One region of the Pseudomonas sp. FSO-7 genome, then DNA from elsewhere that is predicted to be linked to it. Evidence: predicted binding sites of a transcription regulator. Region 1 holds the regulator's gene; the other holds the start of a gene.

Region 1 (15,204 bases):
CGCGCTTGGCCAGGTCCTTGATGCGCTGGTCGCGCAGCGCATCGCCCTGGGCCTGCTGAGCGGCGATCTGCCGCTGGCCACGTATGTACGCCAAAAACATCGCCAGCGTGCCTGCCCAGAAAAGGAACAGGACAATGACTGCTACCTCAAGAATCAATCAGATACTCTCCAGTTCCGACCACTCTTCTTCGCTCATCATCTTGTCCAGTTCAACCAGAATCAGCAACTCGTTATTCTTGTTGCACACGCCTTGAATGAACTTGGCGGACTCTTCGTTCCCCACGTTCGGCGCCGTCTCGATTTCCGACTGGCGCAGGTAAACCACTTCGGCGACGCTGTCGACCATGATGCCAACCACTTGCTTGTCGGCTTCGATGATGACGATCCGGGTGTTGTCGCTGATCTCGGCGTTCATCAGGCCGAAGCGCTGACGGGTATCGATCACGGTGACCACGTTGCCACGCAGGTTGATGATGCCCAGCACGTAGCTGGGTGCACCCGGTACCGGAGCGATCTCGGTATAGCGCAGCACTTCCTGAACGCGCATCACGTTGATGCCGTAGGTTTCGTTATCGAGCTTGAAGGTCACCCATTGCAGAATCGGATCTTCAGAACCCTTTTGAGACGACGCCTTATCATTCATACCCTGACCCCTCGAAAAACCGCCTGTGGCGGCATGTACTCTGTCCGGCGACGCTGTGCGCCACCGGTTGTCTTATTTCGGTTTCTGGACCGGCTTCTTGCTGCCGCCCAGGTGTTTTGCCCCGCCGCTGGCGATCAACTCCGCCAGCTCGGAAACGTCCAGCAAGGCGCACATGTGCTCGATCACCGTACCGGCCAGCCATGGCCGTTGCCCTCGATGGCTGCGCCACTTGATCTCGTTCGGGTCCAGGCGCAGCGAACGGCTGACCTGGTGCACCGCCAACCCCCACTCATAACCTTGCACCGAAATCACGTATTGCAGGCCCTGGCGAAAATCATCGCGATAACGGTCCGGCATCACCCAGCGCGCCGTATCCAGTACCTTCAGGTTGCCCGCCTGGCTCGGCAGGATCCCGAGGAACCATTCCGGCTGGCCGAACAGCGGCGTCAGTTCCTGCCCGGCCAGGGAATAAATCGAACCCAGGCAGACCAGCGGCACCGCCAGGGTCAACCCGGCCACATCGAACAACAAGCACTCGAACGGCTCGGCAGCCCAGGCCGGACGGTCGTCGCCCGGCACCGGTGGCGGTGGGTTGCTCGGCGGCAAGTGGACTTCCACCACCGGCGTCACCAGGCCCTGCAGCAACGGGGCAACGGTCGAGACCGGTGCCAGGATCGGCGCAGGCGCTTCCATTACCGCCAGTTGAGGCTTGATGAACGGAGCTTCAACCGCCGCGGCCACCACTGATTTCTGTGCGTCACGGGCCTGCTCTTCGAGCACGGCCGCTTGAAACTCATCCAGCACACCCTCGGCTTCTACGTGTTCGGGCAACGCCTCGATCACGCTTGGCGGCGGTGGCAATTCTTCGGTCGCTTCCTGCAACAGCCCATCCAGGTAGGACTGCAGTGCCATTTGCGGACGCGAGGTTGTCTTTATTGGGCGGCTCATGGGAACAGTGCGCCACTTGAAGAGGTTATCGGCATGAATGCGGCAGGACTTGAGCGTTCGCAAGCGAACACACTGCCAATGGAAAGCCTCGTCACCTTAAGCCACCTGCTGCGGAACAAGCTGTTGGGCCAGCAGATGCTTGAGTAGTGCTCGGTAGGCCAGCACGCCACGGCTCTTGCCATCGAATTGCGAAGGAGTCACACCGGCGCGGCTGGCATCCCGCAGGCGGGTGTCGACGGGGATATAGCCTTGCCAGATGTCCTCCGGGTACATGTCCCGCAACACACGCAGGGTCCCCAGGGACGCCTGGGTGCGACGGTCAAACAGCGTCGGCACGATGTTGAAGGCCAGTGTCTGTTTGCGCGAGCGATTGACCATCGCCAGGGTATTGACCATGCGCTCCAGGCCCTTGACGGCTAAATGCTCGGTCTGCACGGGAATCACCAATTGCTGGCTGGCGGCCAAGGCATTGACCATCAGCAACCCCAGCAACGGCGGGCTGTCGATGATCGCATAATCGAAATCCTGCCACAGCTGCGCCAGACTCTTGGCGATCACCAGGCCCAGGCCACTCTGCCCGGGCGACTGTCGTTCCAGGGTGGCCAGGGCGGTGCTCGACGGCAACAGGGAAATCCGCTCGTCGCTGGTGGACAACAACAATTGCCCCGGCAACCCCTCGGGCACGACGCCCTTGTGCAGGAACAGGTCGAAGTTGCTGTGCTCCAGGCTATCGGGATCGTAGCCGAAATAGCTGGTCATCGAGCCATGGGGGTCCAGATCGACGATGACCACGCGCTTGCCCGCCTCGGCCAGCAACCCGGCTAAAGCGATGGAAGATGTGGTCTTGCCCACACCACCTTTTTGATTGGCGACTGCCCAGACTCTCATTCGGATCGTTCCTCCCGGCCGAAACAGGCTCGACCGAGAAATAGCTCGGTTATAAAGCGGGTGACGGAGAATTGACGGCACTCTGTCTTCCCGGCGACTTGACCGGAGCCGGTGCAGTTTGTGTGCCAGCCCGCTTCAATGCCGCATCCGGGGTTGCATGGGCCGTACCGGTACCGGTCAGGCTACGACGTACATCGAGGTTACGCGACACCACCAGCACCACCCGCCGGTTGCGCGCACGCCCCTCGGCCGTGGCGTTGTTGGCCACCGGCTGGAACTCACCGTAGCCCACCGAGGCCAGGCGACCGGGGTTCACACCCTGCATCGCCAGCATGCGCACGATGCTCGCCGAACGGGCCGAAGACAGTTCCCAGTTGGTCGGGTACTGCGCGGTACGGATCGGCTGGTCGTCCGTGAAGCCTTCGACATGGATCGGGTTGTCGAAGGGCTTGAGGATCGCTGCAACCTTATCGATGATGTTGAACGCCATGTCGCTGGGCATGGCGTCGCCGCTGCCGAACAACAAGCTGGAATTGAGTTCGATCTCGACCCACAACTCGTTGCCACGCACGGTCATCTGGTTGGAGCTGATCAGGTCACCGAACGCCGCGCTGATGTCGTCGGCGATGCTTTTCAACGGATCGCTACTGCCGGCGATACCGGCGTCGACCTGCTCGCTGTCCTTGACCAAGGGTTTGGCCGGCGTAGTGGTCTTGGGCCGCTCCTCGCCGATAGGGATCGGCTTGAGGGCCCGGTCGGAATCGGTGAAGACCCCGATCAACGCCTCGGAAATGACTTTGTACTTGCCTTCGTTGACCGACGAAATCGAATACATGACCACGAAAAAAGCGAACAGCAGCGTGATGAAGTCGGCATAGGAAACCAGCCAGCGTTCATGGTTGACGTGTTCTTCACGATGCCTGCGACGTGCCATGCTCCATACCCCCCATCAGTCCATGAAGCCCTGGAGCTTCAGCTCAATGGAGCGCGGGTTTTCGCCTTCGGCGATCGACAGGATCCCTTCCAGCAGCATTTCGCGATAGCGCGACTGGCGCAACGCGATGGATTTGAGCTTGGCCGCGATGGGCAGCAGCACCAGGTTGGCACTCGCCACGCCATAGATCGTGGCGACGAACGCCACGGCGATACCGCTGCCCAGCTGCGATGGATCGGCCAGGTTGCCCATCACATGGATCAGACCCATCACCGCACCGATGATGCCGATGGTCGGCGCGTAGCCGCCCATGCTTTCGAAGACTTTGGCCGCTTCGATGTCGCGGCTTTCCTGGGTATAGAAATCCACTTCCAGGATGCTGCGGATGGCTTCCGGCTCGGCGCCGTCCACCAGCAATTGCAGGCCTTTGCGTGAGTAGCTGTCGGGTTCGGCATCGGCCACCCCTTCCAGGCCCAGCAGGCCTTCCTTGCGAGCGGTCAGGCTCCAGTTCACCACCCGGTCGATACCACCGGCCAGGTCGACACGGGGCGGGAACAGAATCCAGATCAGCACCTGCATGGCCCGCTTGAAAGCGCTCATGGGCGACTGCAGCAGCGCCGCGCCGACGGTGCCACCGATCACGATCAACGCCGCCGGGCCGTTGGCCAGCGCGCCCAGATGACCGCCTTCCAGATAATTGCCGCCAATGATGGCGACGAACGCCATAATGATGCCGATCAGGCTGAGCACATCCATTACAGGCAGGCCTCGACCAGGTGTCTACCGATGTCGTCCAATCCGTACACCGCGTCGGCAAGATCGGCTTTGACGATGGCCATCGGCATGCCATAGATCACACAACTGGCTTCATCCTGGGCCCAGATCGCACTGCCGCCCTGCTTGAGCAGCCGTGCGCCTTCGCGGCCGTCGGCGCCCATGCCGGTGAGCACCACCGCCAGAACTTTGTCACCGTAGGACTTGGCTGCGGAACCGAAGGTAATGTCCACACAAGGCTTGTAGTTCAGGCGCTCGTCGCCCGGCAGGATTTTCACCGCGCCGCGGCCGTCGATCATCATCTGCTTGCCACCCGGCGCCAGCAACGCCAGGCCCGGACGCAGGATGTCGCCATCCTCGGCTTCCTTGACGTTGATGTTGCACAGCTTGTCCAGACGCTCGGCAAACGCCTTGGTGAACGCCGCGGGCATGTGCTGGATCAGCACGATGGGAGCCGGGAAGTTGGCCGGCAACTGGGTCAGAACCCGTTGCAGCGCCACCGGGCCGCCCGTGGACGTACCGATCGCCACCAGCTTGTAGGCTTTGCGCTTGGGGGCCGGCGACGATGGACTGGCAGGTGCCGAACGCGTCGGCGCAGGCGCCGGGGCGCTGCGTACCGGGGCCGCATTGAAGCTGCTCGATGCCGTCGACGTCGGCGCTGGCGCCGGGCTTGGGGCCGCAACCGGGGCTGGCGCCGGTGTGCTGTAGGCACCGACACGGCGATTGCTGCGGGAAATGCTGTGGACCTTTTCGCACAGCAACTGCCGGACCTTGTCGGGGTTGCGCGAAATGTCTTCGAAATTCTTCGGCAGGAAATCCACCGCCCCGGCGTCCAGCGCATCGAGGGTCACCCGGGCGCCTTCGTGGGTCAGGGACGAGAACATCAAGACCGGGGTCGGGCAGCGCTGCATGATATGCCGCACGGCCGTGATGCCGTCCATCATCGGCATCTCATAGTCCATGGTAATCACGTCCGGCTTGAGTGCCAGGGCCTGATCGATCGCCTCTTTGCCATTAGTCGCGGTACCGACGACCTGAATACTCGTGTCCGCCGAAAGAATTTCCGAGACGCGGCGACGGAAAAACCCCGAATCGTCCACCACCAGGACTTTAACTACCATAAACACTCCGTTAGACGAGGCGCGGCGCTGGGCCGCCCCCCTCCAGAATCAAATACGCCGGGCGGCGTAACGCTTGAGCATGCTTGGCACATCGAGAATCAACGCGATGCGGCCGTCGCCGGTGATGGTGGCGCCGGACATGCCCGGGGTGCCTTGGAGCATCTTGCCCAACGGCTTGATGACCACTTCTTCCTGGCCCACCAACTGGTCGACGACGAAGCCGATCCGCTGGGTGCCCACCGAAAGGATCACCACATGGCCTTCGCCCTGCTCCACATGAGCCGCGGAGCTGACCAGCCAGCGCTTGAGGTAGAACAGCGGCAATGCCTTGTCCCGTACGATCACCACTTCCTGGCCGTCCACCACGTTGGTGCGCGACAGGTCGAGGTGGAAAATCTCGTTGACGTTGACCAGCGGGAAGGCGAAGGCCTGGTTGCCCAGCATCACCATCAGGGTCGGCATGATCGCCAGGGTCAGCGGGACCTTGATGACGATCTTCGAACCCTGGCCCTTGGTCGAGTAGATGTTGATCGAACCGTTGAGCTGGGAAATCTTGGTTTTCACCACGTCCATGCCCACGCCACGGCCGGACACGTCGGAAATCTCGGTCTTGGTGGAGAAACCCGGGGCGAAGATCAGGTTGTAGCACTCGGTGTCGCTCAGGCGGTCGGCGGCATCCTTGTCCATCACACCACGTTTCACCGCGATGGAACGCAGCACGTTCGGGTCCATGCCTTTGCCGTCGTCGGAGATCGACAACAGGATGTGGTCGCCCTCCTGCTCGGCGGCCAGGATCACCTTGCCGCTGCGGACCTTGCCCGAGGCTTCGCGCTCTTCCGGCGACTCGATGCCGTGGTCGACCGCGTTGCGCACCAAGTGGACCAGCGGGTCGGCCAGGGCCTCGACAAGGTTCTTGTCGAGGTCGGTCTCTTCGCCCACCAGTTCCAGGTTGATTTCTTTCTTGAGCTGGCGAGCCAGGTCGCGAACCAGGCGCGGGAAGCGCCCGAAGACTTTCTTGATCGGCTGCATCCGGGTCTTCATGACCGCGGTCTGCAAATCGGCCGTGACCACGTCGAGGTTCGACACGGCCTTGGACATGGCTTCGTCCTGGCTGTTGAGCCCCAGGCGCACCAGACGGTTACGCACCAGCACCAGTTCGCCGACCATGTTCATGATCTCGTCCAGGCGTGCGGTGTCGACCCGAACGGTGGTCTCGGCTTCGCTGGCCGGTTTTTCCGCTGGCGCAGCCGCCGGAGCTCGGGCGGCTGCCGGGGCAGCAGCGGCAGGCTTGGCGGGCTCGGCCTTGGGTTCCGGTGCCTTGGCAGCGGGTTTTGGCGCAGCCTTGGCCGCTGGCGCAACGGTGGTGGCAGCAGGCGCAGCGGCAGCTGTACCGACTTCGCTGAACTTGCCCTTGCCGTGCAGCTCATCGAGCAGGGATTCGAATTCGTGGTCGCTGATCAGGTCGCTGCCAGCGGCAGCGGCGGCAGGCTTGGCCGGGGTCGGTGCCGAAGCGATGGCCGAATCCAGTGCGTCAACGGCAAAGGTGCCCTTGCCATGCAACTGGTCGAGCAACGCTTCGAATTCGTCGTCGGTGATGTCGGAGCTGTCGCCCGCCGCTTTCGGGGCGGCCGGGGCCGTCGGCGGGACGACCGCATCCGGCGCGAACTGGCCCTTGCCGTGAAGCTGGTCGAGCAGCGACTCGAACTCGGCATCGGTGATTTCATCGCTGGCAGCCCCGGCGGCTTGCGCAGCAGGTGCAACCTGAGCGGCTGGCGCTTCGGCCTGGGCCTTGACGGTATTCAGGGAGTCCAGCAGCTGTTCGAATTCGTTATCGGTGATGTCGCCCGATTCTTCGACGACCGGCTCTTCAACCACCGCTTCGGCAACCGGCGCCGCTTCGTCAGCCGATTGCGGCTCGGCCAGGCGTGCCAGCGCGGCGAGCAACTCAGGAGTGGCAGCGGTGATCGGCGAACGCTCGCGCACCTCGCTGAACATGCTGTTGACCGCATCCAGCGCTTCGAGCACCACGTCCATCAGTTCCGAATCAACGCGACGCTCACCCTTGCGCAGGATGTCGAACACGTTCTCGGCAATGTGACAGCACTCCACCAGCTCGTTGAGCTGGAGGAAGCCGGCGCCTCCTTTTACAGTGTGGAAACCGCGAAAAATTGCATTGAGCAGATCCGCATCATCTGGTCGGCTTTCCAGCTCGACCAGCTGTTCGGACAGTTGCTCTAGAATCTCGCCGGCCTCAACCAGGAAATCCTGAAGGATCTCTTCATCGGCGCCGAAGCTCATTAATGGCTGCTCCTAAAACAGGGCTAAAACTCAGAATCCAAGGCTGGACAGCAAATCGTCCACATCGTCCTGACCGGACATAACGTCTTCTCTTTTATCGGCATGAATTTGCGGACCTTCACCCTGAGAGAGATGTTTTTGTGGATCTTTTTCAGCAAGCATCGCTTCACGGTCGTGTTCGATGCCTGCAAAGCGGTCGACCTGGCTGGCCATCAACACCAGTTTGAGCAGGTTGCTTTCCACTTCGGTGACCAACTGGGTCACACGCTTGATCACCTGGCCGGTCAGGTCTTGATAGTCCTGGGCCAGCAGAATGTCGTTGAGGTTGCTTGCCACGGCGCGGTTCTCGGTGCTGCTGCGCGCCAGGAAACCGTCGACCCGACGGGCCAGCTCCCGAAACTCTTCAGCACCGACTTCGCGACGCATGAACCGGCCCCAGTCGGTGCTCAAGGCCTGAGCCTCTTCGCTCAGGCCGTTGACCAGCGGCGTCGCGCTCTCCACCAGGTCCATGGTGCGGTTGGCCGCGGCTTCGGTCAGCTTGACCACATACCCCAGGCGCTCGGTGGCGTCGGTGATCTGGGAGACTTCCTCGGCCTGCGGCATGTGCGGGTCGATCTGGAAATTGACAATCGCGCTGTGCAGTTCACGCGTGAGCTTGCCCACTTCCTGATACAGACCGCGGTCACGGGTCTGGTTGAGCTCATGGATCATTTGAACCGCATCGCCAAAACGACCTTTTTCAAGGCTGTCGACCAGTTCGCGGGCATGTTTTTTCAGGGTCGATTCGAAATCGCCCATTGAAGATTCGTTGTCCATAGCTCCCCCGTGGCGCCGTTAACCGATGCGTTCGAAGATTTTTTCGATCTTCTCTTTCAACGCCTGGGCCGTGAAGGGTTTGACCACATAGCCGTTTACACCGGCCTGGGCCGCTTCGATGATCTGCTCGCGCTTGGCTTCGGCAGTGACCATCAGCACCGGAAGGTGCTTGAGTTTTTCGTCGGCACGCACCTGGCGCAGCAGGTCGATACCGGTCATGCCCGGCATGTTCCAGTCGGTAACCAGAAAATCGAAGTTGCCACTGTGCAACATCGGGAGCGCAGTGGTCCCGTCATCTGCTTCGGCCGTGTTGGTGAACCCAAGGTCACGCAACAGGTTTTTAATGATCCGCCGCATCGTTGAGAAGTCATCAACGATGAGGATTTTCATGTTCTTGTCCAATTCGACCTCCAAGCAGTCTTAAACGCGCCCAGCACCTGGACGCGCCATTTCAATCAATCCGGCACAACACTCGACAACGGTCTGGAGCACAACGGATGGAGACTGGCGCAGTACCTGCCAGGCCAGCCTCGTCGCAGTGTCCCCACACTGCCTGTCAACGCGCTCGCCACTCCCCCAAACGCCCCCGCAAACGGGCCGCGCACTGGCTGTGTAACTGGCTGACCCGCGATTCACTGACCCCCAGGACCTCACCGATTTCCTTGAGGTTCAGCTCTTCGTCGTAGTACAGCGCCAAGACCAGCCGCTCACGCTCCGGCAAATTGGCAATCGCCTCCGCCAGCGCGCTCTGGAAACGCTCATCTTCCAGGTCACGCGACGGCTCCATGTGAGCACTCGCGTTATCCTCGTGCAGCCCTTCGTGTTCGCCGTCCTGCAACAGGTCGTCGAAACTGAACAGGCGGCTGCCCAAGGTATCGTTCAAAATCCCGTAATAATCGTCGAGACTCAACTGGAGTTCGGCCGCAACTTCGTGATCTTTAGCGTCACGCCCGGTTTTCGCTTCAATTGCGCGAATCGCGTCACTGACCATACGGGTATTGCGGTGCACCGAACGCGGCGCCCAATCGCCCTTGCGGACTTCATCGAGCATCGCCCCGCGAATGCGAATACCGGCATAGGTCTCGAAACTGGCGCCTTTGCTGGCGTCGTATTTGTTCGACACTTCAAGCAGGCCGATCATGCCGGCCTGGATCAAGTCCTCGACCTGGACACTGGCCGGCAACCGCGCCAGCAAGTGGTAGGCGATACGCTTGACCAATGGCGCGTAACGCTCGATCAGTTCGTATTGGGCGTCCCGTGCCGATTTTTTGTAGAGATGGTTGTAACCGCTGGCTGTCATAGCACGGGCCCTGCTGTTTGTTGCACAAGACGCTCGACGAAAAATTCCAGATGCCCGCGGGGGTTGGCCGGCAGGGGCCAGGTATCGACCTTCTGGGCGATCGCCTTGAACGCCAGCGCGCACTTGGAACGTGGAAAAGCTTCATAAACGGCACGTTGCTTCTGGACGGCCTTGCGTACGCTTTCGTCGTACGGCACGGCGCCGACGTATTGCAGGGCGACGTCCAGGAAGCGATCGGTGACCTTGGTCAACTTGGCGAACAGGTTGCGTCCTTCCTGCGGGCTCTGGGCCATGTTGGCCAGGACGCGGAAGCGGTTCATGCCATAGTCGCGGTTCAGCAGTTTGATCAGGGCGTAGGCGTCGGTGATGGACGTCGGTTCGTCGCAGACCACCAGCAGCACTTCCTGGGCGGCGCGGACGAAACTGACAACCGAGTCGCCGATGCCGGCGGCAGTGTCAATCACCAGCACATCGAGGTTGTCGCCGATGTCGCTGAAGGCCTGGATCAGGCCCGCATGCTGCGCCGGGGTCAGGTGAACCATGCTCTGGGTGCCGGAGGCAGCGGGCACGATGCGAATCCCGCCCGGCCCCTGCAAGAGCACGTCGCGCAGTTCGCAACGGCCTTCGATCACGTCCGCCAGGGTGCGTTTGGGGGTAAGCCCCAGCAGCACGTCGACGTTCGCCAGGCCCAGGTCGGCGTCCAGCAGCATGACCCGTCGGCCAAGCTCTGCCAGAGCCAGGGACAAGTTCACTGACACGTTAGTCTTCCCGACGCCACCTTTGCCGCCGGTCACCGCGATCACCTGTACGGGATGCATGCTGCCCATGTTCGTTCTTTACCTTGTCTTCTTAGACGGAGGCCACATTACTGGCTGCGCGTTCGCATAAGGAACAATGCATGGCAGACCATCGATGTAGGTACAAAAAATATTCATGATTACCTCAGCCGACCTGTTTGGTCGGGCTGTGGTAGATGTCAGCGAACATGTCAGCCATGGCTTCTTCGCTGGGTTCTTCCTGCATTTGCACACTCACGGCACGACTGACCAGTTGATGACGGCGCGGCAGATGCAAATCATCCGGGATCCGCGGCCCATCGGTCAGGTAGGCCACCGGCAGTTCATGACCGATCGCCAGGCTCAACACCTCGCCCAGGCTGGCCGTTTCGTCCAGCTTAGTCAGGATGCAGCCGGCCAGCCCGCAGCGTTTGTAGCTGTGGTACGCGGCGGTTAGAACCTGTTTCTGGCTGGTGGTTGCCAACACGAGATAATTTTTTGACTTGATGCCGCGTCCGGCCAGGCTTTCGAGCTGCATGCGCAGGGCCGGATCGCTGGCTTGCAGGCCCGCGGTATCGATCAGCACGACGCGTTTGCGCAGCAGCGGTTCCAGCGCCTGGGCCAGGGATTGGCCCGGATCCACATGGGTCACCGACACATTGAGGATCCGGCCCAGGGTCTTGAGTTGTTCCTGGGCACCGATGCGGAAACTGTCCATGCTCACCAGGGCGATGCTCTGGGCGCCGTACTTGAGCACATAACGGGCGGCGAGCTTGGCCAGGGTGGTGGTCTTGCCCATGCCGGCAGGGCCGACCATGGCAATCACCCCGCCCTCTTCCAGTGGCTCGACTTCCGGCGTGGCGATCATCCGCGCCAGGTGCGCCAGCAACATGCGCCAGGCCTGGCGCGGCTCTTCGATACCATTGATCAGCGCCAGCAGGTCCCGGGACAACGGGCCGGACAAGCCGATGCGTTGCAGGCGACGCCACAGGTTGGCCTGGGCCGGACGGCTGCCTTGCAACTGGTTCCAGGCCAGGGAGCCGAGTTGGACTTCCATCAGCTCGCGCAGGCTGTTGAGTTCGAAGCGCATCGAGTCCAGGGTGCGCGGGTCGACTCCGCGGGCAGGCGCGGCGGGTGCCGGCTCCGGACGACGTGGTTCGGCCTTGGCCTGCTCGATCAGCGGCTCGGCAGCGGTCAACGGCAGGCCGGCGGTCAGCGGCTGACCGGCGAACAATTGACGATTGGTGCCTGCGGCACCCTCGCCTTCGCTGCTGCGCAGGCTCAGTTCGGCCTGGGCGCTGGCGATGCGCGATTGGGTCTTGCGCAGCTCATCTTCGAGTTCCATGTTCGGAACCCGTGGGGCCAGCGCAGACAGTTTGTAATCCAGGGCCGCCGTCAGCTCGACACCGCCGGCGATACGACGGTTGCCAATGATGGCTGCTTCAGCGCCCAGCTCGTCACGAACCAGTTTCATGGCCTGACGCATGTCGGCGGCGAAAAAACGCTTCACTTGCATAAACCACTACCTCAGCCGTTGGGCCCTACTGTCGCAACGATGGTCACTTGCTTGTTGTCCGGTATTTCCTGGTACGCCAGCACATGCAGCCCCGGGACCGCGAGGCGCCCGAATCGCGAGAGCATCGCGCGAATCGGACCGGCCACCAGCAGGATCACCGGTTGGCCTTGCATCTCTTGCCGCTGGGCTGCTTCGATCAACGAACGCTGCAGCTTCTCGGCCATGCTTGGCTCCAGCAGAACACCCTCTTCCGAGCCTTGTCCTGCCTTCTGCAGACTATTGAGCAATATCTGTTCCAACCTTGGCTCCAAGGTGATCACAGGCAGCTCAGACTCAGTGCCTACAATGCTTTGGACGATTGCACGGGACACGCCGACCCGAACCGCAGCCACCAAGGCGGCGGTATCTTGACTCTTGGAAGCGTTGTTGGCGATGGCCTCGGCGATACTGCGTATGTCGCGCACGGGCACTTGTTCGGCCAGCAGCGCCTGCAGCACCTTGAGCAACTGCGACAACGAAACCACGCCCGGCACCAGCTCTTCAGCCAGCTTCGGCGAGCCTTTGGCCAGTACTTGCAGGAGTTGCTGGACTTCTTCGTGGCCAATCAGCTCGCTGGAGTGCTTGTACAGGATCTGGTTCAAGTGGGTCGCCACCACGGTACTGGCGTCCACCACGGTATAACCGAGGGACTGGGCCTGGGCCCGCTGGCTGATTTCGATCCACACCGCTTCCAGGCCGAAAGCCGGATCCTTGGCGGTGATGCCGTTGAGGCTGCCGTAGACCTGGCCCGGGTTGATCGCCAGCTCGCGGTCGGGGTAGATCTCGGCTTCGGCCAGGATCACGCCCATCAAGGTCAGGCGATAGGCGCTCGGCGCCAGGTCGAGGTTGTCGCGGATATGCACCGTGGGCATCAGGAAGCCCAGGTCCTGGGAGAGCTTCTTGCGTACCCCCTTGATCCGCGCCAGCAACTGTCCCCCCTGATTGCGATCGACCAAGGGGATCAGGCGATAGCCGACTTCCAGGCCGATCATGTCGATCGGGGTCACGTCATCCCAGCCCAGCTCCTTGGTTTCCATGGCGCGGGCCGGCGACGGCAGCAGTTCCTGCTGGCGCTTGACCTCTTGCAGGGCCTGGACTTTCTGCACGTTCTGCTTCTTCCAGAACCAGTAGGCACCACCGGCGGCCATGGCCGCCATGCTCAGGAAGGAAAAGTGCGGCATCCCCGGCACCAGCCCCATCACCGCCATCAGGCCGGCGGCAACGGCCAGGGCCTTGGGCGAGGCGAACATCTGCCGACCGATCTGCTTACCCATGTCTTCGGAGCCCGAAGCACGGGTCACCATGATCGCGGCGGCTGTGGATAACAACAGTGATGGCAATTGCGCCACCAAACCGTCACCAATGGTCAACAAGGCGTAGACCTTGCCGGCGTCGCCGAAGGTCATGCCATGTTGGAAGATGCCGACGGCCATGCCGCCGATCAGGTTGATGAACAGAATCAACAGGCCGGCGATGGCGTCACCGCGCACGAATTTGCTGGCACCGTCCATGGAACCGTAGAACTCGGCTTCCTGGGCCACTTCCAGGCGACGCAGCTTGGCCTGGCTCTGGTCGATGAGGCCGGCGTTGAGGTCGGCGTCGATCGCCATCTGCTTGCCGGGCATCGCATCGAGGGTGAAACGCGCGCTCACCTCGGAAATCCGCCCGGCGCCCTTGGTCACCACGACGAAGTTGATGATCATCAAGATGGCGAAAACCACGATACCGACCACGTAGTTACCGCCGATCACCACCTCACCGAAGGCCTGGATCACCTTACCGGCGGCGGCGTGCCCGTCCTGGCCGTGGAGCATGACCACCCGGGTCGATGCCACGTTCAGCGCCAGGCGCATCAACGTCGCCACCAGCAGGATGGTCGGAAATACGGCAAAATCCAGCGGCCGCAGGGCGTAGACGCACACCAGCAACACGACGATCGACAGGGCGATGTTGAACGTGAAGAACACGTCCAGCAGGAACGGCGGTACCGGCAGCATCATCATGGCGAGCATGACCAGCAGCAAGATCGGCACACCCAGATTGCCCCGGCTGAGGTCGGCTACATTGCTGCGCGCGGTGCTGAGTAACTGAGAGCGATCCACCAATATTCCCCGTGCCTGTGAAGCAAACTTTTGACGCCCGGAGGGGGCGCAGGCGGGGTATTGCAAGAAGCCTTCCAACTTTTGTCGAGGGCTGAAATAGAGGGGTTGAAGGGACATTGACCTGTGGGAGCGAGCCTGCTCGCGATAGCGATTTGTCAGTCGAACCTGCAGGTGACTGAACCCACGCAATCGCGAGCAAGCTCGCTCCCACCGGGGCGTGTGTCAGCCAGGCTCAGGAGTCACGCCGCAAATCCGGCGGGATCGGCAGGTCCTTGAGCGGTTCGGGGCGCTTACCCTTGCCGGCGCGGTGCTGACGGATCTGGTAGACGTAGGCCAATACCTGGGCCACGGCCAGGTACAGGCCCCCGGGGATTTCCTGATCGAGCTCGGTGGAGTAGTAAATCGATCGTGCCAGCGCCGGGGACTCAAGCAGCATCACCTCGTTGGCCACGGCGATCTCACGGATCTTCAGCGCCAGGAAATCACTGCCCTTGGCCAGCAACACGGGCGCGTTGCCTTTTTCGGGGTCGTACTTGAGGGCGACGGCGTAGTGAGTCGGGTTGGTGATGACCACATCGGCGTCGGGAATCGCCGCCATCATCCGTCGCTGGGAGACCTCGCGCTGCAATTGACGAATGCGCTGCTTGACCTCGGGCTTGCCTTCCTGGTCCTTATGCTCGTCGCGTATCTCCTGCTTGGTCATCATCAACTTCTGCTTGCTCTGATAGAGCTGGATCGGCACATCGATGGCAGCGATCAGGATCAGGCCGCAGGCCATCCACAACGTACTCCAGCCCACCAGCTGCACGCTGTGGATAATCGCTTGCTCCAGCGGTTCGTGAGCAATGCGCAGCAGGTCGTCGATATCGGCCTGCAGCACCGTCAGCGCGACAAACAGGATCAGCAGGAATTTCCCAAACGCCTTGAGCAACTCCATCAGCGCCGTGGTGGAAAACATGCGCTTGAGACCGGCGGCCGGGTTCATCCGGCTGAACTTGGGGGCCAGGCTACCAGCGGCGAACAACCAGCCGCCCAGGGAAATCGGGCCG
Region 2 (15,204 bases), 1.4 Mb from region 1:
GCGAAGTCTTCAGCCGTTTCGACGTCGAGCCCCTGGCCTCGGCCTCCGTGGCCCAGGTTCACGCCGCACAACTCAAGAGCGGCGAAGAGGTGGTGGTCAAGGTCATTCGCCCGGGCCTCAAGCCGATCATCGCCCAGGACCTGGCGTGGCTGTTCATCCTCGCCCGCGCCGCCGAACGGTTGTCGGCCGATGCCCGCCTGCTGCACCCGGTGGACGTGGTCCAGGACTACGAAAAAACCATCTACGACGAACTCGACCTGCTGCGCGAGGCCGCCAACGCCAGCCAGCTGCGCCGCAACTTCGAAGGCTCGCCGCTGCTCTATGTGCCGCAAGTCTATTGGGACTGGTGCCGACCGAAAGTGTTGGTGATGGAGCGCATCTACGGCATCCAGGTCACCGACCTGGCGACCCTGGCCGACCAGCGCACCGACATGAAACTGCTGGCCGAGCGCGGCGTGGAAATCTTCTTCACCCAGGTGTTCCGCGACAGCTTCTTCCACGCCGACATGCACCCGGGCAATATCTTTGTCAGCACCGTGCAGCCTTGGAGTCCGCAATACATCGCCATCGACTGCGGCATCGTCGGCAGCCTGACCCCCGAAGACCAGGACTACCTGGCCCGCAACCTGTTCGCCTTCTTCAAGCGTGACTACCGCCGTGTCGCCCAACTGCACATCGATTCGGGCTGGGTGCCGGCCGAGACCAAGCTCAACGAATTCGAAGCGGCGATCCGTACCGTGTGCGAACCGATCTTCGAAAAACCGTTAAAAGATATTTCCTTCGGCCAGGTGCTGATGCGCCTGTTCCAGACCGCGCGACGCTTCAATATGGAGGTTCAGCCACAGTTGGTGCTGTTGCAGAAAACCCTGTTGAACATCGAAGGCCTCGGCCGTCAGTTGTACCCGGACCTCGACCTGTGGAACACCGCCCAGCCGTTCCTCGAACGCTGGATGCGCGAGCGCGTCAGCCCGCGAGCCTTGCTGGGCAACGTGCAGAGCCAGTTCGAGCAGATCCCGCACTTGGCCAACATGACCCGCGACCTGCTCGAACGCATGTCCCAACCCCACGCCCACGACCCGGCGCCACCGTGGCACCGACGCAAGGACGACTGGTTCCTGCGCTTGCTCGGCGCAGCTCACCTGGGAGGTGGCGCAATGCTGGCGGCTGGTGGACCGTTGAGCGAATTGGGCCATTGGCCCGCCGCAATCATGGTGATCGTTGGTTTGTATCTGGTCGTTCGCCGATAGCCAGCACCGGTTCGCGCTGGCACACTGTTTCAACGCTGGGCCCGCCGACGTCAGGTACGCGGCCCATGGTCGGAGTCAAAGATGAAAAACTGGCAGGACGAGATCAAGTGGGACGCTGACGGCCTGGTGCCGGCCATCGCCCAGGACCACAAGACCGGGCGCGTATTGATGATGGCCTGGATGAACCGCGAAGCGCTGGCCCTGACCGCCGCCGAGAACCGCGCCATCTATTGGTCACGTTCCCGTGGCAAGCTGTGGCGCAAGGGTGAAGAGTCCGGGCATGTGCAGCACCTGCATGAGATGCGCCTGGACTGCGACGGCGACGTCATCATCCTGATGGTCGAGCAGGTCGGTGAGATCGCCTGCCACACCGGCCGTCAAAGCTGCTTCTATCGCGTCTTCGAGAACGGCGACTGGAAAACCGTCGACCCGGTGCTCAAGGACCCGCATGCCATTTATTCAGGACATACCCATGAGTGACACCCTGACCCGCCTGGCCCAGGTGCTGGAAGAGCGCAAGGGCGCCGCGGCCGACAGTTCCTATGTCGCCAGCCTGTACCACAAGGGCTTGAACAAGATTCTGGAAAAAGTCGGCGAAGAGTCGGTCGAGACCATCATCGCCGCCAAGGACGCCGCCATCAGCGGCGACTGCAGCGACGTGATCTACGAGACCGCCGACCTGTGGTTCCACAGCCTGGTCATGCTGGCCCAACTGGGGCAGCATCCGCAGGCCGTACTGGATGAACTGGACCGTCGCTTCGGTCTGTCCGGGCACGTCGAGAAAGCCTCGCGCCCGTCCGCCTGATCAATTTTTGAGAGGAGTAGCCACATGGGTATCTTTGACTGGAAACACTGGGTCGTCATCCTGGTCGTCGTGGTGTTGGTGTTCGGCACCAAGAAACTGAAGAACCTCGGCACCGATGTCGGCGAGTCGATCAAGGGTTTTCGCAAGGCCATGAACGATGACGAGAAACCGGCCGACCCGACGACCAACCAGGCTCAGCCCGCACAACCGACCCAACCGGTACACCCGCAGGCCACTCAGCCTGTGAATGCGCCGAATACCATCGACGTGCAGGCCCAAAAAGTCGAAGAGCCCATCCGCAAAGACTCGTGAGCACTGACTAATGTTTGGGATCAGCTTCACTGAACTGCTGCTCGTCGGCCTCGTCGCCCTGCTGGTACTGGGCCCCGAGCGCCTGCCGGGCGCTGCGCGCACCGCCGGTCTCTGGATCGGGCGCCTGAAGCGCAGCTTCAATGCGATCAAACAGGAAGTTGAACGTGAAATCGGCGCCGACGACATCCGTCGGCAACTTCACAACGAACACATTCTGTCCCTGGAGCAGGAAGCGCGGAAAATCTTCACGCCGCCCCAGCAGGAACCGACGCCAGTCCAGCCTGTGGCCGAGCCGACCGTGGCTTCCCAAGCGCCAGAGAGTGGCGCGCCGGTGGCTGAACCGGCGCCAGTGACACCGACGGTAGCGGATACAGCGCCCCACGCTGTCCCTGCGCCTAACGATCCTACTTTGCCGCCGCGAGCCCCATGAGCGATATCCCCGAAAACGACCAGCCGATGCCGCTGGTATCGCACCTCACCGAGTTGCGCACCCGCCTGCTGCGTTGCGTCGCGGCGGTTTTCATCATCTTCGCCGGGCTGTTTTCCTTCACCCAGCAGATTTACACCTTCGTCTCCACGCCGCTGCGCCAGTACCTGCCGGTAGGCGCGACGATGATCGCCACCGACGTGTCGTCGCCGTTCCTGACGCCACTGAAGCTGACGATGATGGTCTCGCTGTTCCTGGCGATCCCGGTGATCCTGCACCAGATCTGGGGCTTCATCGCCCCGGGCCTGTACAAGCATGAAAAACGCATCGCCGTGCCGCTGCTGGTGTCCAGCATCCTGCTGTTCTACACCGGCATGGCCTTCGCCTATTACCTGGTGTTCCCGCTGATCTTCAAGTTCTTCGCCGCCGCCACCCCGGCGGGCGTGGAAATGATGACCGACATCAGCAGCTATCTGGATTTCGTCATGACGCTGTTCTTCGCCTTCGGCGTGGCGTTCGAAATCCCCGTGGCCGTGGTGCTGCTGGTGTGGATCGGCGTGGTCGACGTGGCCTACCTGAAGAAGATCCGCCCCTACGTGATCATCGGCTGCTTCGTGGTCGGCATGATCCTGACCCCGCCGGACATTTTCTCCCAGACCCTGCTGGCAGTGCCGATGTGGCTGCTGTTCGAGATCGGCATCCTGTTCGGTGGCCTGGTGCGCAAGCGCCGGGAAGAAGAACCCGAGGACCAGCCGGTCGATGACCACAACGACCAGCCGCCAGCGACCCAAGCGTGAACCTGCTGCTGCTCGAAGAGGCCGACTTCATTGGGCCCGACCGCGTGATCCTGAGCGATCGCCGATTGACCCACATGCAGGAAGTCCATCGCAGTGCCGTCGGTGACAGCCTGCGGGTCGGGCGCATCGGCGGGTTGATGGGCTCGGCCCAGGTACTGCGCCTGGAGGCTCGCGAGGCCGAACTGCAAGTGACCCTCGACCAGGCGCCGCCGGCCAAGTTGCCGTTGACCCTGGTGCTGGCGCTGCCGCGTCCGAAAATGCTCAGGCGAGTGTTCCAGACGGTCGCCACCATGGGCGTGCCGCGGGTGGTGTTGGTCAACAGCTATCGCGTGGAAAAGAGCTTTTGGCAGACGCCGTTCCTCGAGCCCGAGGCCATCCGCGAGCAACTGATCCTGGGCCTGGAACAAGCCCGGGACAGCGTGTTGCCTGAGGTGGTTATCGAGAAACGCTTCAAACCTTTTGTCGAGGACCGCCTGCCGGCCATGACCGCCGGCACCTTGGGCCTGGTCGGTCATCCCGGCAACCACCCGCCCTGCCCGCGAGCGCTCACAGAACCGGTGACCTTGGCCATTGGCCCCGAAGGCGGTTGGATTCCCTACGAAATCGACCTGCTGGGCAAGGCCGGTCTGCAACCGGTACAACTGGGCGAGCGGATCCTGCGGGTCGAGACCGCGGTTACCGCATTGCTTGCAAGGTTGTTCTGAAAGGTTTCTCTGCTTTGCCACAAACAAGCCACTCTGAGAATCCTGAGCTCATTTCTACAGATCCCGTCAAAGCCGCCGATACAGTGCCCATAAAACCCATTCAGCGCTCCAAGGGAGTATCAGCATGTTCCGGTGGCTTGCCCAGGGTCTGGGAAACGTAGGCGTTAACCGCAAACTCGGCGCAGGCTTCGGCCTGGTGCTGTTCCTCACCCTGATGATCGCATTCACCGGTTGGTCCGGCCTGGGCAATGTCATCAGCCGGGGCGATAAACTGGGGTTCATTGCCAGTCTCAACGACTTGAGCAAAGACTTGAACCTGGCCAGCATCGACTACAACACCACGCGGGGCGAGAAGGGCCCGCAACAGGTCAACGACCTGCTGGGCAAGCTCGAAGCCGGCCTGAAAACCGCACGCGAGTTAATCGAACAGCCGGCCGACGTCGCACTGATCGACAAGCAACTGGCTGCCGTCGCCGAATACAAGGGCGCCTTCGCCCAGATGACCCGCGCTACCGTCAACCGCGAAGATGCCCGCAGCAAACTCGGTGCCAGCGCCGACAACGCCGTGGCCCGCGTCGCCGAAGTTGAACAGTTGTTGCTGCAAGCCGGCGACGTCACCCCGTTCAACAGCGTGGTCACCCTGAGCAAGGCCATCCAGCAAGCCCGCTACCAAGTCCGCGGCTACACCTACAGCGGCAAGAGCGAAGCCCAGCAACCGGCCCTCGAGGCCATCGACACGGTCCTCAAGCTGCTTGCGCGACTGCCAGACCAATTGCCCCAGGAACACGCCGCCAACCTGCAACAGGCCAACGACTCGTTCAATCTCTATCGCGCGGCGGTCGCCCAGTTCCGCGACTCGCAGATCGACAACGCCGCGGCCCTCCAGCGCATGACCGAGCAAGGGCAAACACTGATCGATTCCAGCCAGAAGCTGACGGTTTCCCAGACAGCCGTGCGTGACCACGACGTCGTCCAAGCCAAGACGCTGCTGATCGTGGCGGCCGCGCTGGCGCTGCTGTTCGGCGTGATCGCCGCCCTGTTCATCACCCGGCAGATCGTCGGCCCACTCGGCGAAACCTTGAAGGTTGCCGAACGCGTGGCCGCTGGCGACCTGACCCACAACCTCACTTCTGACCGTCGCGACGAACTGGGCCAGTTGCAACGCGCCATGCAAAGCATGACCGTGGGCCTGCGGCAATTGATCGGCGGCATCAGCGAAGGCGTTACCCAAATCGCCAGCGCCGCCGAACAACTCTCGGCCGTGACCGAGCAGACCAGCGCCGGGGTCAACAGCCAAAAGGTGGAAACCGATCAGGTCGCCACCGCCATGCACGAAATGACCGCCACGGTGCAGGAAGTCGCCCGCAACGCCGAGGAAGCCTCCGAAGCCGCAGTCGCCGCCGACCAACAGGCCCGCGAAGGCGACAAAGTGGTGGGCGAGGCCATTGCCCAGATCGAGCGTCTGGCTAAGGAAGTGGGCAACTCCACCGCCGCCATGGGCGATTTGAAGCGCGAAAGCGACAAGATCGGCAGCGTCCTGGACGTGATCAAATCCGTGGCCCAGCAAACCAACCTGCTGGCCCTCAACGCGGCCATCGAGGCAGCCCGTGCCGGTGAGGCCGGACGTGGTTTTGCGGTGGTGGCCGATGAAGTCCGCAGCCTGGCCCAGCGCACCCAGAAGTCCACCGAAGAAATCGCAGAACTGATTGTCGGCCTGCAAAGCGGTACCGAACAAGTCGCGACCATCATGGACAACAGCCGCAGCCTGACCGACAGCAGCGTCGAACTGACCCGCCGCGCGGGGGGCTCGCTGGAAAACATTACTCGTACGGTTTCGGCGATCCAGTCGATGAACCAGCAGATCGCCGCGGCGGCTGAGCAGCAGAGTGCGGTGGCTGAGGAGATCAACCGTAGTGTGCTGAATGTGCGTGATGTGTCGGAGCAGACGGCGTCGTCCAGTGAGAAGACTGCCGCTTCGAGTGCTGAGCTGGCGCGGTTGGGGGTTCATTTGCAGACGTTGGTGGGGCGGTTCCGGGTTTGATTCGGGTGTGGGTGTTGGGGTTGGTGTTGTGTGTATATCCGTTATTTAGGTAACGGCTGCTGACGGTTCCGCTCTTACAGCGGCTTACCTTTGCGCTTCTCAAAAGTGAGCCGCTGTAAGAGCGGAACCGTCAGCAGCCGTAGCCCCAATAACGGATATACACCCAAGAATACCCAGGCCCACAATCCGTCATCCCAAGGCTACGGCGCCTTGCGCCATTGCCTACAACTACGCCAGAATCCGCCGGCTTGTACGCCTTAGGCCTGGGCTTTAACGTTTGCAGGTCGCTGTCAGTTCAGCGATCGGGTTTAGCAGCCTGGACAATCCTAGACGTACGCTCTCCACATGCGTGAGCAGGCTTCAGCGCCTGCACATCTATGTCATGGCGGTTGTGCGTGGGAGACCCTCGGGTCTGCCGGGTTCTAGGGTCCCGGTCTGCTAACCCGCGTACAGTCGCCACCCTTCTCGTTTAGCAGCGATATCTGGCGGCTCCATTACCCTAGGAGCGTCAACCATGTACAAGGTCACACCCAACCCACCAGAACCAGAAACCGACCCCAAGAAACTCCAGGAAGCCGCTGATCGCACACTCGATTACTACCTGAACCCCAAACAGGCCAAATCCGAGAATAAAGCGTCGCCAGGCCAACTCTTCACCGTCGTCGACGGCATCGACACCGAAAACCTGCTGGCCAACCTCAGCGAAACCCTGGCCTCAGCCGATGCCATGGTCAACGACCTTGCGTTCGACCTGAAAGGCTCTCGACGCCATGTTGCCCTTGGCATCCTGCAACTGATCGAACTGAGTGGTTTGTTGGCTAATCGACTGTTGGACAGCGTCAACCCAAGACCATAGCTCCCTCGTTACAAAGCCGGGGCCACAGGTAAAAAATGCACCCAACAAAAAGCCCCGCTTCTTTCCAGAAGCGGGGCTTTTTGCGTATCAGGCCACTTGAGACTGCACGCTCACCGGCTGTAGCGGTAGCAGCGGCGCATGAGGGTCGGCCTTGACCGATTCACGCCATGCCGCCAGCCACTCCGGATGCCCCTCGCTCCAGACCTGCTCATGCAGGCGGGACAAGGCCACCGGATCGCTCAGCAGGGCCAGCCGCTCACCATTGGTGAGACCCGCCGGGCCGACCTTCAGCGCGTGACGAACACGTTCGACCCGCAGCCACTCAATCGGCTCGGCCTGGCCGTGACGCGAGGTTGCCAGCGCATACGCCAAGGCGTTCTGTTGTGGATCGACCACCGCCCGGATGAAACCGTCGTTCAGCGCGTGCCAACGGTTTTCATGGGTGTACTGGTCCGTCGACAGCAGCTCCTGCGGCGGTGCGTACTCCTCAGGGATCAGGAACAGGCTTTCATCACGGGACTTCAAGCCCAGGCCCACGCGACTGGAGATCACCGACACCGGGATCGACAGCATCAGCGACCCGACAATCGGCACCAGCCACCAGAGGAAGCTCGGGTTCAGCCAGATCACCAGCAAAGCCCAGAAGAAGCCCAGCAAGGTTTGCGGACCGTGGCGCTTGACCGCTTCGCTCCATGGCGTGGAGTCGTCGTCACGTTTCGGCGAGTTCCAGGTCGCGGCCCAGCCCAGGAAAGCGGCGAGGACAAAGCGGGTGTGGAAAATCATCCGCACCGGCGCCAGCAGCATGGAGAACAGCATCTCCAGCAACATCGACAGGGTCACCTTGAACTTGCCACCGAATGCCTTCGCGCCTTTGGCCCAGATCAGGACGATGCTCAAGAGCTTGGGCAGGAACAGCAGCACGATGGTGGTCGAGAACAGCGCGATGGCTTTCTCTGGATGCCATTGCGGCCACAGCGGATACAGCTGGCGTGGCTCGAGGAAGTACTGCGGCTCCATCAATGTGTTCACCGCCAGCAGCGCGGTGGACAGCACCAGGAAGAAGAACCACAGCGGCGCCGACAGGTAGGACATCACGCCGGTCAGGAACACCGCACGGTGCACCGGGTGCATGCCCTTGACCAGGAACAGCCGGAAGTTCATCAGGTTGCCGTGGCACCAGCGACGGTCACGCTTGAGTTCGTCCAGCAGGTTCGGTGGCAGCTCTTCATAGCTGCCCGGCAGGTCGTAGGCAATCCACACGCCCCAACCGGCACGACGCATCAGCGCGGCTTCGACGAAGTCATGGGACAGGATGGCACCGGCGAACGCGCCTTTACCGGGCAACGGCGCCAGGGCGCAGTGCTCGATGAACGGTTTCATGCGGATGATCGCGTTGTGGCCCCAGTAGTGGGATTCTCCCAGTTGCCAGAAGTGCAGACCGGCGGTGAACAACGGACCGTACACCCGCGTGGCGAACTGCTGCATGCGCGCATACAACGTGTCCATGCCCGAGGCCCGTGGCGCAGTCTGGATGATGCCGGCATCCGGCGTGGCTTCCATCAGGCGCACCAGGCTGGTCAGGCATTCGCCGCTCATTACGGAGTCCGCGTCGAGCACGACCATGTACTTGTAGTCACTGCCCCAACGACGGCAGAAATCGTCGAGGTTACCGCTCTTGCGTTTCACGCGACGGCGACGACGGCGGTAGAAGATCTTGCCGAAGCCCCCGGCTTCACGGCAGACATCCAGCCAGGCCTGCTGTTCGGCCACGCAGATATCGGTTTCGTTACTGTCGCTGAGCACAAAGAAGTCGAAACGATCCAAGTCACCGGTGGCGGCCACCGACTCGAAGGTCGCGCGCAAACCGGCGAATACCCGCGGCACATCTTCGTTGCAGATCGGCATCACCAGCGCGGTGCGGGCGTCCTTGGGAATCGGCTCATTGCCGGCGCTGGCGCCGGAGATGCGGTATTTGTCGTGGCCGGTGAGCAATTCGAGAAAGCCCATCAGCGCCGTCCAGAAACCCGCCGACACCCAGCAGAACAGGATCCCGAACAGAATCAGGATGCTGGTCTGCAACGCATACGGCAGCACTTGCGTGGCCGTCTGCATCAGCGGTTGGTGCAGGACTTCGTCCAGGTCCACCAGCGACCAGCCCTGGTACGGCATGATGCCTTTCATGTACCAACCGGCAACGATGGTCTGGCCGAGCATCAGGATCAGCAGGATGTAGCGGCGAATCGAACCCACGGTACGCCAGCGTGCATGGGGCAGCACGCGCTCATCCTTGGGCGGCTTCGGCGGGTTGGTACGCCCGGTCAGGCGCCGCCAACCGCGCACCAGGATATTGGTGCGCCACGGTTCCGGCACGACCTTGGTCCGACGAATCGGCGGCGTCGCCTTCAAGCACACCCGGCCGTTGGCATCGAGAGCCAGCATTTCGGCGTCCTCGAGTTCCTCGGCAGTGCTCAGCGTCAGGCGACGGCCCACCGAGGCTTGCGCCGCCTCGTTGGGTGCGTCGAATGTCGACGAAGCCAGGCGCTTGTGCAATTCGCTGAATGACGTGCAGCCCGCCAGCTCGGCGCGCTGCTCGTCGGTCATCGGCAAATGGGCCAGATACTCACTGAGAGATTCTGGTTGTACGGACGTATTACTCATCGGCAGGCAACTGGTAGCTCCAGGTCTCGGTCAGGACTTGTTCAGCCTGTTCCGGTTCCTGTGGGGTTGGGGTCGGCTCGGCAGCGGCGGCAGACGCCTTGACGGCCTTGGCTTCTTTCTGCTCGCCGGCTTGCTCGTTGGCTTGCTCTTTTTCGCTCTGCTGCTTGGCGACCTTGTCGGCCTTGGCCAGTGTGGTCACGGAATGCCCGGTGGCTGGCAGCTCGACAGGGACCAGCGGCCTGACCAATGCGGCGCGCATCTCGGTCGCTTTGCTCGGGTCTTTGATCTTCAGGCGCAGCGTCAGGCGCCAGCCCTTGGTTTCAGGGTTGTAGCGCACGCTGTTCTCGACGATCTCGCCGTTGTCGCCAACGCTCACCTGGCTACGCACCTCGGCCTCTTCAGGCAGCGCTTGCAGGGACGGCCCTTCGAAATCCACCAGGTAGGCCACGCTGCCGTCCGGTTGACGGATCAGGTTGGACTGCTTCACGTCACCGGTCGAACGCAGGGTCTGCTTGACCCAGGCGCTGTCTGGCGAGTGCAGGTTGGCTTCGTCGAGGGTCCAGTGCAGGCGATAGGCGAAGTCCAGCGGCTGGCCTGGCTCAGGCAGTTTTTCCGGGCTCCAGAACGCAACGATGTTGTCGTTGGTTTCGTCAGCGGTCGGGATTTCAACCAGGTCGACGGTGCCTTTGCCCCAATCGCCTTTCGGTTCGATCCAGGCGCTTGGACGTTTTTCGTAACGGTCATCCAGGTCTTCGTAATGGCTGAAGTCACGACCACGTTGCAGCAGGCCGAAACCACGCGGGTTTTCTACCGAGAAGTTGCTCACGGCCAAGTGTTTCGGGTTGTTCAGCGGACGCCAGATCCACTCACCGTTGCCGGCATGGATGGACAGGCCGCTGGAATCGTGGAGTTCACGACGGTAGTTCAGCACCTTGGACGGCTGGTTGGCGCCGAACAGGAACATGCTGGTCAACGGGGCGATGCCCAGCTTGTTGACGCGGTCACGCAGGAACACGCGGGATTTCACGTCGACAACGGTGTCGGTGCCCGGACGCACGGTCAGGCGATAGGCGCCAGTGGCCCGTGGCGAATCCAGCAGGGCGAAGATCACCAGGTGCTTGTCGGTCGGTTTCGGACGCTGGATCCAGAACTCGCGAAAGCGCGGGAACTCTTCACCGGATGGCAGCGCGGTGTCGATGGCCATGCCACGAGCGGACAAGCCGTAGACCTGACCCTTGCCGATGACGCGGAAATAACTCGCGCCCAGCATGGTCATGATTTCGTCTTGCTTGTCGGCCTTGTTGATCGGGTACAACACGCGGAAACCGGCGTAGCCCAGCTGTTCGGTAGCCTTGGGATCGAACTTCACATCACCGAAATCGAAACGTGTCGGGTCGTACTTGATCTCGTCGACGGTGGTCGCGGTGATTTCGTTGATTTTCACCGGCGTGTCGAAATGCATGCCCTGGTGATAAAAGGACAGCCGGAACGGGGTCTTCTGGTCGGCCCATTCAGCTTTTTCGGTGCGGAAACGAATTTTCTGATAATCGGCGAATTTCATTTCGCGGAATTCGTTCGGCAAATTGCTGCGCGGGGCTTCGAACTTCTGCCCGGCCAATTCTTGTGCCTTCGCCGATACATCATCCAGGCTGAATGCCCACAGTTGGCCCGCGCCGAACAGGCACAACAGGGCCGAGCCCGTTACCAGGGCGCTTCTCAACCGTTTGGCAGTCATTTTTGGTGCATTACAGGGACTAACAATCACGAGCAACCCTCGCCGAAAACTGATCAAAAAACCAACGGCCAGATAAAGTATCTGCACGGTAACGGCGCTGAAAAACCGCACCTGCGGACCACTCTTGCCAAGTTGGCGAGCATTGTTCCGACTCCGACGGGGCAAAATGATTCCCCAAACGGTCCAGGACAACTCTCTACCTAAGTCAAATGGACCAGCGAACGCTGATCCCCCGTAGCGCGCGATTATCTAGTAGCCCGCGTGACAACGCATCAGGGGTAACAAAGTATTTATCGAGAAAACACCCTGTTTTACCTCGAAACAGAACCGAAAAGATGTTTCAAACGCTTTCAGACCTGTAACAGGAAGGTTACCGGGCCATCATTGACCAGATGAACCTGCATGTCGGCGCCGAATCTACCTGATGCCACAGTGCCATGCACCTGTTTCGCCTGGCTCAGCAAATAGTTGAACAATTCTTCGCCCAGGGCCGGAGGCGCAGCCGAGGAAAAACTCGGGCGCAGACCGCTTTTGGTGTCGGCCGCCAAGGTGAACTGCGACACCAGCAACAACCCTCCACCGACATCCGCCAGGGACAGGTTCATCTTGCCCTCGGCGTCGCTGAACACTCGATAGTTAATCAGCTTGTGCAAGAGCTTGTCGGCGCTGGCCCGGGTGTCCCCGGGCTCGACGGCCACCAGCACCAGCAAGCCCTGGTCCACGGCCCCGACGATCTCGTCTGCCACCTCGACCCGGGCGCCGCGCACCCGTTGCAACAGCCCCTTCATGCTTCTTCGGGCGGCAAGTCGAGCAGGCGCCGGGCCATTTGCGCGGCGGCGCGCACCAACGCGTCGGTAATTCCCGGCTCCGAAGCGGCGTGGCCGGCGTCGCGGATCACCTGCAATTCGCTGTTGGGCCAGTTCTGATGCAGCTCCCAGGCATTGTCCAACGGGCAGATGACGTCGTAGCGGCCGTGCACGATGACGCCTGGCAAATGGGCGATCTTGCCCATGTCGCGAATCAACTGGTTGGGTTCAAGGAAAGCATTGTTGGTGAAGTAGTGGCATTCGATCCGGGCAATCGACAGCGCCCGCTGCGGCTCGGAGAAGCGATCGACCACCAGCGGGTTCGGACGCAGGGTCGCGGTGCGACCTTCCCAGGTGGACCAGGCCTTGGCCGCGTGCATCTGGGCGATCTGGTCGTTGCCGGTCAGGCGCTTGTGGAACGCGCTGAGCAGGTCGTCGCGCTCGTCCAGCGGGATCGGTGCGATGTAGTCCTGCCAGTAGTCGGGAAACAGGCGACTGGCGCCAGCCTGATAGAACCACTCGATTTCCTGCGGACGGCAGAGAAAGATCCCACGCAGGATCAGGCCATGCACCCGCTCAGGATGGGTCTGGGCGTACGCCAGGGCCAGGGTCGAGCCCCAGGAACCGCCGAACAGCACCCATTTCTCGATACCCAAGTGCTTGCGGATGCGCTCCAGGTCTTCGACCAGATCCCAGGTGGTGTTGTTTTCCAGGCTGGCGTGGGGGGTGGACCGACCGCAACCGCGCTGGTCGAAGGTGACGATGCGGTACAGGTTCGGATCGAAGTAGCGGCGGCTCTGCGCATCGCAGCCGGCACCCGGGCCGCCGTGAATGAACACCACTGGCAGGCCTTCTGGGGAACCGCTTTCATCGACATAGAGGGTGTGGGTGTCATCGACAGCCAGATCGTGCCGGGCATGGGGTTTGATCTGCGGGTACAAAGTCTGCATTGCGCGCTCCGTAAGGGGTCGAGTCATCCCTGTGGGGACTTCTATTTAGTCTGCCGTTCGGCATCATAAACCCGAATGACCTTAATGAGCATGTCCCCTGCGCAGTCAAAGCATGTCAGCCAGGTACGCCAGCAGCGTGCGATACATCCGATCGACCTCCGGCACCTGACCCCGACCCCGCAGGCAACCGTGGACCAGCCCCTCGCCGAGATACAGCACTGCGTCGCCTCCTGCGGCGTTCAGCCGCTCGCTGTAACGGACGCCATCGTCGCGCAGCGGGTCCCATTGTGCGACGGCGACCCACGCCCGCGGCAAGCCGCTCAGATCGTTGGCGAGTAACGGCATGGCATACGGCGAGGGCTGCGCACCACTGAGGTACAGCGCCTCATAACGTGCCAGGTCGCCGCGGCTCAGGAGTGGGGCATCAAAACATTCGTGACGCGACGGCAGATCCGCGGGGCCGCCGAGCGCCGGATAAATCAAGACCTGGGCCCGGGGTAATGGTTGTCCAGCATCGCGCAAGGCCAGGCATAACGCGACGGCGAGATTGCCGCCGGCACTGTCGCCGACCACCAGCCGCTGACGCGGGTCGATGGCAAACGGGGAGTCCGCCAAGTGACGCCACACAGCCAGGCAGTCTTCGAAACCGGCCGGAAACGGATGCTCCGGGGCCAGCCGGTAATCCACCGCCACCACCAACGCGCCCAGCTCAGCGGCCAGCTCCATGCAGATGAAATCATGGGAATCCAGATCCCCCACCACCCAACCACCACCGTGCAGGTAAAGAAGGCATGGCCAGCCGGCGAACGGTGCCGCACTCTGCGGGTAATAGGCCCGCACCGCGACGCCGGCCAGTTCGAAATCCTCGATGGCCAACGTCGGCGGGCAGGGCGGCGTGAACGCCCGGCACATCTGGCTGTAGGCCTGGCGCGAACCGGCGAGGCTGTCGTCCGGGCTGGTGAAGCTCAGGGTTTTGTCGATGAAGGCTGACATTGCCTGGGAGAGTGGGTAGGTCATGGGAGTGACAACCAAATACATCATTGGACGAAGCACGACCTGTGGCGAGGGGATTTATCCCCGTTGGGCTGCGAAGCAGCCCTGAATGCAGATCGCCGCGGTGTGCCAGGCTGACGGCATTTAACTGTTTGGGGGCGCTTCGCACCCCCAGCGGGGATAAATCCCCTCGCCACGGGAGTTAGCAGTGTCCAGAAGATTGTGTCAGGGCTTGAGACTGGCCTGCACCGCCGCTACGCCATCCTTGCCATCAACGCTCGTGACGCCAGCCAGCCAGCGCTGCAAATCCTCGGGATGCTCGCGCAACCATTGCCGGGCGACATCCTGTGGCGTCTTGCGCTCCATGATCGGCACCATCAACTGACTCTCTTGGGCAGCGGTGAAGGTGAGGTTTTCCAACAGCCGGTTCACATTCGGGCACCGTTGGGCGTAATCCGGCGCAGTCACGGTGGAGACGGTCGCGGCGCCTTCGTTCGGACCGTAGACGTCCTCGCTGCCGGTCAGGTACGTGATGTTCATGTTGATATTCATCGGATGCGGGGTCCAGCCGACGAAGACCACGAACTCCTTGCGATTCACCGCCCGCTGCACCGCAGCCAGCATGCCCGCTTCACCGGACTCGATCAGCTTGAAGTCCTTGAGGCCGAAGTGATCGGTCTCGATCATGGTCTTGATGGTGGTGTTGGCGCCGCTGCCCGGCTCGATGCCATAGATCTTGCCGCCGAGCTGATCCTTGAACCGGGCGATGTCGGCAAACGTCTTGAGCCCCGCCGCCGCCACGTAATCCGGTACCGCCAGGGTGGCCTGGGCGTCGGCCAGGCTTGGTTTGTCCAGCACCCTCACCTGGTTGGC

Evidence for each region. The regulator FliA, encoded in region 1, starts transcription of late flagellar genes. The targets are predictions, from matches to a motif close to CTAAAGTTTNNNNNNNNNNNGCCGNTAA.
Region 2: the regulator FliA is predicted to act here: its motif matches at 4,347-4,374, upstream of AC515T_RS02150 (methyl-accepting chemotaxis protein).

The regions. Positions count from the first base shown of each region.
Region 1 is NZ_CM184193.1:1,853,969-1,869,172, reverse strand. Features, by position in the region: gene AC515T_RS08235 (DUF2802 domain-containing protein) at 1-157, opposite strand, end outside; gene AC515T_RS08230 (chemotaxis protein CheW) at 158-643, opposite strand; gene AC515T_RS08225 (CheW domain-containing protein) at 716-1,591, opposite strand; gene AC515T_RS08220 (ParA family protein) at 1,688-2,479, opposite strand; gene motD (flagellar motor protein MotD) at 2,529-3,413, opposite strand; gene AC515T_RS08210 (flagellar motor protein) at 3,429-4,169, opposite strand; gene AC515T_RS08205 (protein-glutamate methylesterase/protein-glutamine glutaminase) at 4,169-5,308, opposite strand; gene AC515T_RS08200 (chemotaxis protein CheA) at 5,357-7,606, opposite strand; gene AC515T_RS08195 (protein phosphatase CheZ) at 7,637-8,422, opposite strand; gene AC515T_RS08190 (chemotaxis response regulator CheY) at 8,441-8,812, opposite strand; gene fliA (RNA polymerase sigma factor FliA) at 8,979-9,722, opposite strand; gene fleN (flagellar synthesis regulator FleN) at 9,719-10,549, opposite strand; gene flhF (flagellar biosynthesis GTPase FlhF) at 10,665-12,014, opposite strand; gene flhA (flagellar biosynthesis protein FlhA) at 12,026-14,155, opposite strand; gene flhB (flagellar biosynthesis protein FlhB) at 14,388-15,204, opposite strand, start outside.
Region 2 is NZ_CM184193.1:487,546-502,749, reverse strand. Features, by position in the region: gene ubiB (ubiquinone biosynthesis regulatory protein kinase UbiB) at 1-1,247, shown strand, start outside; gene hisI (phosphoribosyl-AMP cyclohydrolase) at 1,329-1,727, shown strand; gene AC515T_RS02175 (phosphoribosyl-ATP diphosphatase) at 1,720-2,052, shown strand; gene AC515T_RS02170 (twin-arginine translocase TatA/TatE family subunit) at 2,077-2,364, shown strand; gene tatB (Sec-independent protein translocase protein TatB) at 2,375-2,794, shown strand; gene tatC (twin-arginine translocase subunit TatC) at 2,791-3,588, shown strand; gene AC515T_RS02155 (16S rRNA (uracil(1498)-N(3))-methyltransferase) at 3,585-4,292, shown strand; gene AC515T_RS02150 (methyl-accepting chemotaxis protein) at 4,417-6,333, shown strand; gene AC515T_RS02145 (DUF6124 family protein) at 6,848-7,189, shown strand; gene mdoH (glucans biosynthesis glucosyltransferase MdoH) at 7,277-9,847, opposite strand; gene AC515T_RS02135 (glucan biosynthesis protein G) at 9,840-11,582, opposite strand; gene dtd (D-aminoacyl-tRNA deacylase) at 11,933-12,370, opposite strand; gene pip (prolyl aminopeptidase) at 12,367-13,338, opposite strand; gene AC515T_RS02120 (alpha/beta hydrolase) at 13,444-14,355, opposite strand; gene AC515T_RS02115 (choline ABC transporter substrate-binding protein) at 14,557-15,204, opposite strand, start outside.